DNA from 3 places in the Rahnella sp. JUb53 genome. Region 2 is predicted to be linked to each of the others. Evidence: predicted binding sites of a transcription regulator. Region 2 holds the regulator's gene; each other region holds the start of a gene.
What was found. The regulator CRP, encoded in region 2, controls carbon source genes, mostly activating them, when cyclic AMP is high. The targets are predictions, from matches to a motif close to ATGTGANNNNNNTCACAT.
Positions count from the first base shown of each region.

Region 1: a site for CRP is predicted at 1,943-1,960, ahead of idnD (L-idonate 5-dehydrogenase). Genes of this name have one in related genera too.
Region 3: a site for CRP is predicted at 2,058-2,075, ahead of EC840_RS15910 (CidA/LrgA family protein). Genes of this name have one in related genera too.

Region 1 is NZ_SLYT01000008.1:150,127-153,406, reverse strand. It holds partial or broken gene EC840_RS18520 (isochorismatase family protein) at 1-24, opposite strand, end outside; gene EC840_RS18515 (DJ-1/PfpI family protein) at 166-762, opposite strand; gene idnD (L-idonate 5-dehydrogenase) at 850-1,881, opposite strand; gene EC840_RS18505 (benzoate/H(+) symporter BenE family transporter) at 2,004-3,206, opposite strand.
Region 2 is NZ_SLYT01000011.1:21,499-24,778, forward strand. It holds gene EC840_RS21055 (LysR substrate-binding domain-containing protein) at 1-505, shown strand, start outside; gene EC840_RS21060 (OsmC family protein) at 507-914, opposite strand; gene crp (cAMP-activated global transcriptional regulator CRP) at 1,277-1,909, shown strand; gene EC840_RS21070 (YccS/YhfK family putative transporter) at 1,971-3,280, shown strand, end outside.
Region 3 is NZ_SLYT01000006.1:197,627-200,906, forward strand. It holds gene flgL (flagellar hook-associated protein FlgL) at 1-613, shown strand, start outside; gene EC840_RS15905 (CidB/LrgB family autolysis modulator) at 922-1,617, opposite strand; gene EC840_RS15910 (CidA/LrgA family protein) at 1,610-2,014, opposite strand; gene EC840_RS15915 (ABC transporter substrate-binding protein) at 2,387-3,280, shown strand, end outside.

The DNA of each region.
Region 1 (3,280 bases), on a different contig from region 2:
GTTTAGCAGGGCGCTGTGTGTCATTTTCGGACTCCATCTGGTGAGTGTGAAGTCAGTGTGCGCCTGAAAGAGAGAAGGGAGAATGCCAAAAACGGACATAATACTGACAGCGGCGGACGACCTTCGTTATCAGCCGCTGTCAGCGTTTTAATCACAGCATGTTGATCAAAGCTTCTGGTCGGCGCGCCAGTGGTGATAATCGATATGATCGGCCTGGAAATTGGTGGTTTCAGCGTCGCCGGTCAGGCGGTATGCCAGCTGGAAAGCAAAATCGAACGCCAGCCCTAATCCTTTACCGCTCAGCAGGTTGCCGTCCTCCACAAAGGACTGATTGACGTAAACGCCGTCTTTTACGTCTTTGTATAAATCGCCGGAACACACATAACGGCGGCCTTTCAGCAGACCGTTTCCGCCGAGTACGCGCGCGGCAGCAGAGCACAGCGGGCAAATCAGTTTACCGGCCTCATCGTGACGTCGCACAAACTCCACCACTTCTTTGCTGGCCGCCAGCGCCACTGAACCTTCCGGCCCGCCGGGCATGACGACGGCATCGAATAAACGGTCACCCTGCGCAGACAGCAATTCGTTGGCCTGCATCTGAATGCCGTGATAGGTGCGCAACGTCAGGCTTTTCTGACATGCCAGCGTGGTGACCTGAATCTCCAGCCGCTCGAGAATATCGAGCACAATCACGGCTTCGCCTTCTTCAAATCCGTCGGCCAGCAGCAGTGCGACCTGCTTTTTCGCGTTGTCCTTTACCATAATGCAAATGTCCTCTGAGGATAAAAATCAGAGGACATCATAAAATGAAACGATGTTTTAATATTGTGAGTGTCGTTGCATACTGAACTAGAAAACCAGCTGCACTTTCGACGCTTTGGATTTATCCATCGCGTAGTCCAGCGCTTCCACCAGACTTTCCTGCGGAAATTCCGCCGACAGCAACGGCATCGGATCAACGGTTTTATTCGCCAGCCATTCCACTGCCGTGTTGAATTCTTCAGTGAAGCGGAAGCTGCCGACCCAGTTAATTTCTTTGGCAATCAGCATCATCAGCGGGAATTCATTCACTACCGGTCCCATGCCGACCTGCACCAGCGTGCCACGTGCGCGTGTCACTTCCAGACAGCGGCGGATGGATGAAGGATGGCCCGAGGCGTCAAAGGCCACATTGAAGAAGCCTTTCTCTGCCTGATATTCGCTGAAATCGCCCTGTGCGGCATCCAGCGCTTTGCTTGCGCCCACAGCCAGTGCCAGCGTCCGGCAGCGTTCACTCGGGTCAGTCACCACGATTTGCGCTGCGCCTTTGGCTTTCGCTGCCAGCACGATTAAGCAGCCAATCGGGCCGACGCCGGACACAAACACGGTTTTGCCATGAATATCACCCGCCTGGTTCACGGCATGAATGGCGACAGCCAGCGGTTCGGCGAACACCATCAGACGGTCGCTGACCTGATTGTCGTAAGGAATGCACTGGGCGCTGTCGACGATTTTGTACTGCGTGAACGCGCCGTTGATGTGCGGGAAATACATCGCGCTGCCGAAGAATTTCATGGTGGTACACTGGTTTTCATCGCCGGACAGGCAATATTTGCAGGCCTTGCACGGCTTACTCGGGTTAAGCGCCACTTTCTGGCCGGGCTGCAAATCTGGGTTATCCGATTTCTCCACCACACCAACCACTTCATGCCCGAGCACCATCGCCTCACGCACTTTGAAATCGCCCACCGCGCCGTGTTCGTAGTAATGCAGGTCGGAACCGCAGATCCCGCCGCGGGTAATTTTTACCAGCGTGCCCTGGCCGGTGTAGTCGATAGTCTGGTCGATCACCGAAACGTCTTTTTTCCCGGTCACGACACAGGATTGTGTGGCAATAGTCATGGAATTCTCGCTCTTTAAAGGGCCTGATTGCGCCCAGTAAAAAGGGTTTGCCGGTCAGAAAATGTGATCGTCGTCACTTTGCGCCGTGTTACGAAAACCTGTTACCCATAACTTGAACGGACTCAACCTTTCCCGGCGGATTTATCCCGGTTTCGCGCCGGAATACTCAGGATCAGATGCGTAATTACGCCGCCCGCCAGCCCCCAGAATGCCGAACCGATACCCAGCAGCGTGACGCCGGACGCGGTGATCAGAAAGGTGATGATTGCCGCATCGCGCTGCTTTTCGTTTTCCAGTGCACGATACAGGCTGCCCGCAATGGTGCCGAGCAACGCCAGCCCGGCGATGGTGTGGATCAGCGCTTCCGGCAGCGCGGTAAAGACCATGCCGATGGACCCGCCAAACACGCCTGCGATCAGATAGAAAATGCCTGCCGCCACCGCCGCCATATAACGTTTTTTCGGATCAGGATGAATATCCTCGCCCATACAAATTGCGGCGGTAATGGCGGCGATACAGACGGTAAAACCGCCAAACGGTGCTAAAACTAACGCCGTCAGCGCCGTCCAGGTAATCAATGGAGAAACGGGCAGGTGATAGCCGTGCGCTTTCAGGGTAGCGATCCCCGGTGCGTTTTGTGAGGCCATCGTTACGACAAAGAACGGAATACCGATGCCGATAATCGAGGAAAGCGTGAAATGCGGCATGACAAACTCCGGCGCCGCGAAGGTCAGCGTCTGGCCGTGCAGCGAAATATCCCCCTGCAATCCGGCGACGATCAGCCCGGCGGCCAGTGCGAGCACCACCGCATAGCGCGGCAGGGCGCGTTTCGCCAGCAGATACACCAGACACATGCTGCCCGCGAGGGCGAAATTACTTTGCAGCGAGGTAAACGCGTTCAGCCCAAAGCGCAGCAGAATGCCGCCGAGCATGGCGGCAGAAAGTGCCTGCGGAATGTAATGCATCAGCCGGGCAAACAGGCCGGTCACGCCGCACAGCAGGATAAGTCCGGTGGCAAAAATAAATACGCCAACCGCCTCGTTAAGCGAGGTGCCGGGCAGGCTGGTGACCAGCAGCGCCGCGCCGGGTGTTGACCAGGCGGTGACGACCGGCGTGCGGTAATACAGCGACAGACCAATACTGGTAACGCCCATTCCCAGGCCGAGCATACTCAGCCAGCCACCGATTTGCGCCACGCTGGCGCCCGCCGCTTCCGCTGCCTGAAAGATAATCGCCGCCGAGCTGGTATAACCGACTAAAACCGCGACAAATCCGGCGATTACCGCCGAAAAAGTTAAATCCTGCAAACTAAAACGCGAGGCCATGGGTGAAAATCCTTCTGGTTAGCGGACGCTGGCGGTATGCTGTTGTGCGTTATAGCGCACATCGGATGCGCTCA
Region 2 (3,280 bases):
ATTACCTGCACTGCGCGAAGGGAAACTGGATTTCGCGGTCGGTACCGCCGGGCCGGGATTTCCGCTGGAAGATCTGGTACGTGAGCCACTGTTCAGCGCACCTTTCTGCGTTATCGCCCGGCGTGGACATCCGCTGGCAGGCTCCACAACTCTGGAGGAATTACAGGATGCGCGCTGGCTGTTGCCCGAAACGGATATGGGGTATTACCAGCAAATCAGGGTATCGATGGGAGGATTTCATCAGCCGGCAGCGGAAATGCCGGTGCATACAGATTCGGTGGTGTGCGGGCTAAATATGGTGTTGCAGTCTGATTATCTGACCATTGTGGCGCGCGCGATGAAAGCGCCGTTCGGATTGCAGGACAGGCTGAGTGTGCTCAATATCGATACCCTGCCGCAGGCAGAATACTGTGTGCTTTACTCGCAAAAATCGCCGCTGACGTTTGCCGCGCGGCGATTTTTGGATTTATTGCGCAGCCAGTGCCACGCCTATGACTGGTCGTAACTTATTCGACGCTGATCACTTCAAAGCTGTGCGTGATGGTCGCCGCTTTGCCGAGCATCAGGGACACAGAGCAGTACTTTTCCGCAGACAGGCTAACGGCACGTTCGACAATCTTATCGGTGAGATCTTTACCGGTGACGATAAAATGCAGATTGATGTGCGTGAACAGGCGCGGCGCTTCTTCGCGGCGTTGTGAGGTCAGCTTGACTTCACAATCACGCACGTCATTACGGCCTTTTTGCAAAATAGACACCACATCAATCGCGCTGCAACCGCCTGCGGACATCAGCAGCATTTCCATCGGGCTGGGTGCTTTATCGCCCGCATTACCATCCATAGAAATCTGGTGGCCTGACGCTGACTCGCCTAAAAACGTCAGCCCTTCTACCCATTTTACGCGTGCGTGCATGAACTATTCTCCCGGTGAATAAACTCGTCGAATTCCGCTCCCAGAGTACCCTTTCACCTAAAATCTGGCAACGTAACCCGATCGCCATCATGCTGAAGCGAGACAACAGAAGACAGCATTGCAAACCTGTGCTACAAACAAAGCCGAAACATACTTTCCAGTGAATTGCGGTGACGGTTTTCGCGGTTTAAGAACAGAACCCACGGTGATAACGGCAATAATCAGGCTGTTTCACCCCGACACCCGCTTGCAGCATTTCTGGGGAGTTATATGCTGAAAGGGCGCTTTTTTTATGAAGTGCCGTACAGGGAACTCTGAGCCCTGTGATTTTGGGCAGCGATAACAACAGAGGATAATAGCAAATGGTTCTCGGCAAGCCACAAACAGACCCGACTCTTGAATGGTTCCTGTCTCACTGTCATATACATAAGTATCCTTCTAAAAGTACGCTGATTCACCAGGGTGAAAAAGCCGAAACGCTTTACTACATCGTGAAAGGGTCAGTTGCTGTCCTTATCAAGGATGAAGAAGGCAAAGAAATGATACTGTCCTACCTTAACCAAGGTGACTTCATCGGCGAGCTGGGACTCTTCGAAGAAGGTCAGGAACGTAGTGCGTGGGTTCGTGCAAAAACTGCCTGTGAAGTGGCTGAAATTTCTTATAAAAAATTCCGCCAGCTGATTCAGGTTAACCCGGATATTCTGATGCGTCTTTCCGCGCAGATGGCAAACCGTCTGCAAGTGACGTCAGAGAAAGTCGGCAACCTGGCCTTCCTCGACGTAACAGGGCGTATCGCTCAAACTCTCCTTAATCTGGCTAAACAGCCTGATGCGATGACCCATCCGGACGGGATGCAAATCAAGATCACCCGTCAGGAAATCGGCCAAATCGTCGGTTGTTCACGTGAAACAGTCGGACGTATTCTCAAAATGCTTGAAGATCAAAGTCTGATCTCGGCACACGGTAAAACGATTGTCGTTTACGGCACACGTTAATCCCTTAAAAATCGGCGCGGCAGAACACTGTCGCGCCTTTTTTATGGGCTAAGCTTTATCCATGACGCTATGGCGAAGACTGTTTTACCATCCGGAAGTTAACTACGCGCTGCGCCAGACGCTGGTGTTGTGCCTGCCCGTTGGTATCTGCTGGTTGTTCGGCAATCTGCAAATGGGGCTGCTGTTCTCTCTTTGTCCTGCCTGCTGCAACGTCGCGGGCCTCGATACTCCGCATAAACGCTTTTTCAAACGCCTGATAATTGGCGGAACACTGTTTGCCGTGAGCAGTATTCTGCTGCAAGTCATGCTGGAAAACTGGCACATTCCCCTGCCGCTCATCATGCTGTCGCTGGCCTTGCTGTTAGGCGTGACCGGTGAAATCAGCCCGCTGCATGCACGTCTGTTGCCCGGTGCACTGGTCGCGACCATCTTCACGCTGAGCATGGTTGGCTTGCGTCCGATGTGGCAGGCACCGGTGCTTTTCGCCGCCGGCACGGCCTGGTACGGATTGTTTAACTGGGCGTGGTTTCGTATTTCGGAAGAACAGCCGATGCGCGAAACGCTCAGTCAGCTCTATCTGCAACTCGCGGATTACTTCGAAGCTAAATACAGCCTGCTGACGCAACACACCGATCCTGAAACCGCGTTACCCCCGTTGCTGACGCGACAGCAGCAGGTCATCGACCTGATTGCCCTGCTCTATCAGCAACTGCACATGCTGCCGCAACACGGCCATCATCATCACCATAAAAGACTGTTTCAACGTTTTCAGGTCGCGCTTGATTTGCAGGAGCACATCACGGTGAGCCTGCATCAGCCGGAAGAAGTGCAGAAGCTGGTGGAAGAAAGCCACGCCGAAGCGGTTATCCGCCGTAATGCGCAGGTGATTTCCGCCCGCCTGCGGGTCATCGCCGACGACATTCTTTATCACCGTTTATCCGCGCGGTTTACGATGGCCAACGAGCTGGCCGCGCTGGAGAAAATCGCCGCGCGCAATCCTGAGAACCCGGTCGGCCAGTTTTGCTACTACCACTTCAGCCGCATTGCGCGCCTGCTGCGGACACAGCGCCCGTTGTACAAACGTGACCTGATGAACACTCAGCCGCGTTTACCCTTCTGGCCTGCGCTGAAAAGCTATCTTTCCTTCAAATCTGTCGCCCTGCGCAATGCCGCCCGTCTGGGGATCATTCTGGCGATTGGCAGCAGCCTGGGCCTGTTCTTTAATCTGCCCAAGCCTTACTGGATTTTGCTGACCATCATGCTGGTCAGCCAGAACGGTTATAACGCCACACGCGTGCGTATCCAGCACCGTGCGCTGGGCACGCTGGCCGGATTGCTGATTGCCGCCGGATTGCTGAAGCTGGAATTACC
Region 3 (3,280 bases), on a different contig from region 2:
GAAATCGCAGTTAGTGAATATGGCGAACAGCACCGACGGTAACGGGCGCTATATTTTCGCCGGTTATAAAAGTGATACCGCGCCTTACACGCAGGATCCGACCACCGGTGCGGTGACGTATTCCGGCGGCGATACGGCGATCACCCAGCAGGTTGATGCCAGCCGTACCATGACCATCAACCACACGGGTAATCAGATTTTCAACTCCCTGACCGGTGATGCGAAGAAAGAACCTGACGGCACGACCGGCGAATCCGATATCTTTAAGACGATCGACAGCGCGCTGACCGCACTGAAAACGCCTTCAGCGGATTACACCTCGGATACTGAATATTCCGACGCGATCGATAAAGCCAACCGTGGCCTGAGCAACTCCCTTAACAACGTGTTGTCCGTGCGCTCTGAGCTCGGTACGCAAATGAGTGAGCTCGACAGTCTCGATACGCTCGGTGATAACCGCGACGTGACCAACTCCACCAAGCTCAGCAATCTGGTTGATACCGAGTGGACCTCAGCGATTTCGACCTACACGCTGCAACAGGTTGCACTTCAGGCGTCATACAAGACCTACAGCTCCATGCAAGGTATGTCGCTGTTCCAGATGAACTCGTAATCCCTCCGGCGCGCCCGCATCGCGCGCCCGTTTTATCCTCTTCATAATCTGCTGCCAGTCCGCCAAATGCGGGCCGGCAGGCATTTTTCTGACTGTACTTAAACCGGGTACTCTCAGCTTTGTATGTCGTCTTTCTAAGGTTTGGCGACATACATCTTTTTCCCTCTTCATATTTCAGACTGGCTCAGCGTTGGCTGCCTTCGCGAACCCCGGTCACATACTTGTTGTATGCTCCCGGGGATTCGCTCAGTTGCCGCCTTGATCCAATCCGAACTATTTTGAGGGGCGTAGAGTGAGGTGATTATTCGTTAATGACCAAACATGGCGAGTAATACCGGGAACAGGAACGGAGCGAGGAGGGAGGTGATGATCCCGCAGATGACCAGCGCCAGGGAGCTGAAGGCGCCTTCCTGATAATCCATTTCTGCGCAGCGGGCGGTACCGAGGGCGTGTGAGGCGGTGCCCATTGCCAGTCCGCGTGACGCTTTGGTGGTGATCTTTAATATGTTCAGGATCGTATGACCAAATACGGCGCCAAGGATGCCGACGAAAATCACGCAGACCGCGCTGATGGCCGGAATGCCGTTAATGGACTGTGCCGTCGCCATGGCAATCGGCGTGGTGACGGATTTCGGTAACACCGAGGCGGCAATCTGTGGTGTTGCACCCATCCATAACGCGATTGCCGTGCCGGTGACCATGGCGACGACGCTGCCGATAAAGCAGATGCTGATGATGGATTTCCAGCGGGCACGGATCTGATGCAGCTGTTCGTACAGCGGAAACGCCAGTGCCACTACAGCCGGTTGCAGCAAATCATTGAGGATTTTACTGCCGGCGAAATAGCGGGCGTAAGGAATATGGGTCACCAGCAGCAACGGGATAATCACCACCATCGACATCAGTAACGGATTCAGCAGCGGCATTTTGAGTTTGATAGCCAGTTTGCGGGTGGCGAAAAAGACCAGCAAGGTCAGCGGAAGCGACCACAAAATATCAATCATTTTCTTTCTCCGCTTTGTCTGTCACCACGCCGCGTTCACCGTGGATATAGTGGGAACAATACGCGACAACCAGTAACACGATAATCGTACTGACCAGACAGGACACCACCAGCGGGCCGAACTGCGTGCGCAGCTGCTCGTAATAGTTCATCACCCCGACGCCTATAGGCACAAACAGCAGCGCCATATAGCGGATCAGAATGTTGCAGCCGGGTTTGACCCATTTAAACGGCAGAATCTGCGTGGAAAGCAGGGCGAATAAGATCAGCATTCCGATAATGCTGCCCGGGATCGTCAGCGGCAGAAGAGATGAAATGGCATTCCCGGCGAATAAACACAGATAAATCAGAATAAATGCCCGGATATATTGGAATGCCAGAGAAGTTGCATTGCTCATGGTGTTTCACCCAGTTGAATGATGCATTCATCATACAATTAAGATGTGATCTGCGCCACATAACTCAGTATGAAATTTAGGAATGAAGTGTATGCCAAAACCGCAGGGTTTGGCTGCTGAAATGACTCATATCCCCCGTATAATCAGCCGCCGATGGCCCTTGTAATAGTGTCTGTCGCTTTGCCCGAGCTCGTCCCCGTTTGTACAGTAACAATGCCCCGCCAGAGCCCGTCCTGCGGCTTTAATAACCAATCAGATAACGTTATTCAAAATTAGCATAACGATAGTATTTATCAGACTTTCTGGGAAGTTGAAGAAACTTTACACTCAACAAAACTTTAGCAATTTCGCTACTTTGGAGAGTCTGACCTGATGAAAGCTTTATTACCGTCCGTCCTGTTTACGGCTATTGCGGCTACTTTCGCGGTTCAGGCCGCCACACCGCCGGACACGCTGGTCATCGCCCAGTCCATTGATGACACTTCCAGCTTTGACCCGGCGCAGGGCTTTGAGCTGACCACGGTTCAGGCTTTCAACAATATTTATCAGCGTCTGGTGCAGTCAGATCCTAATAACCCGATTGATCTGAAACCCACGCTGGCGAATTCCTGGGAAGCGGGCAAAGATAACCGCAGCCTGACGTTTACCCTGTCGCCGAAAGCCGTGTTTGCCAGCGGTAATCCGCTGACCGCCGATGACGTGATTTTCTCGCTGTCACGCGTGGTGAAACTTAATCTCGAACCTTCTTTCATTCTGACTCAGCTGGGCTGGACTGATAAAAACGTCGATACCCTCCTGACGAAAGTCGACGATCAGCATGTGAAAGTCAGCTGGACCGCCGATGTCAGCCCGTCTTTCGTGCTGAGCCTGCTGTCTGCGCCGGTATCCTCGATTGTCGACAGCAAACTGGTGAAAGCTAACGCGACGGCTGACGACCTCGGTCATCAGTGGCTGAGCAACCATTCTGCCGGTTCCGGTCCGTATCAGATCCGTAACTATATTCCGCATGAAGTGGTGATCCTCTCCGCCAACCCGACGTCTCCTGAAGGCGCGCCGAAGCTGAAAACTATCCTGATTAAAAACGTACCGGATCCGGCTGCTCGCCGTCTGCTGATTGAGCAGGGCGATGCGGATATGGCACGCAACCTCGGTTCGGATCAGATGGCGGCGCTCGAAGGCAAAAAAGGCGTGAAACCGCTCGCCGTGCCATATGCCTCGTTATATTTCATGCAGTTCAACGCCAAAGCGTCTCCGGCGCTGGGCAAT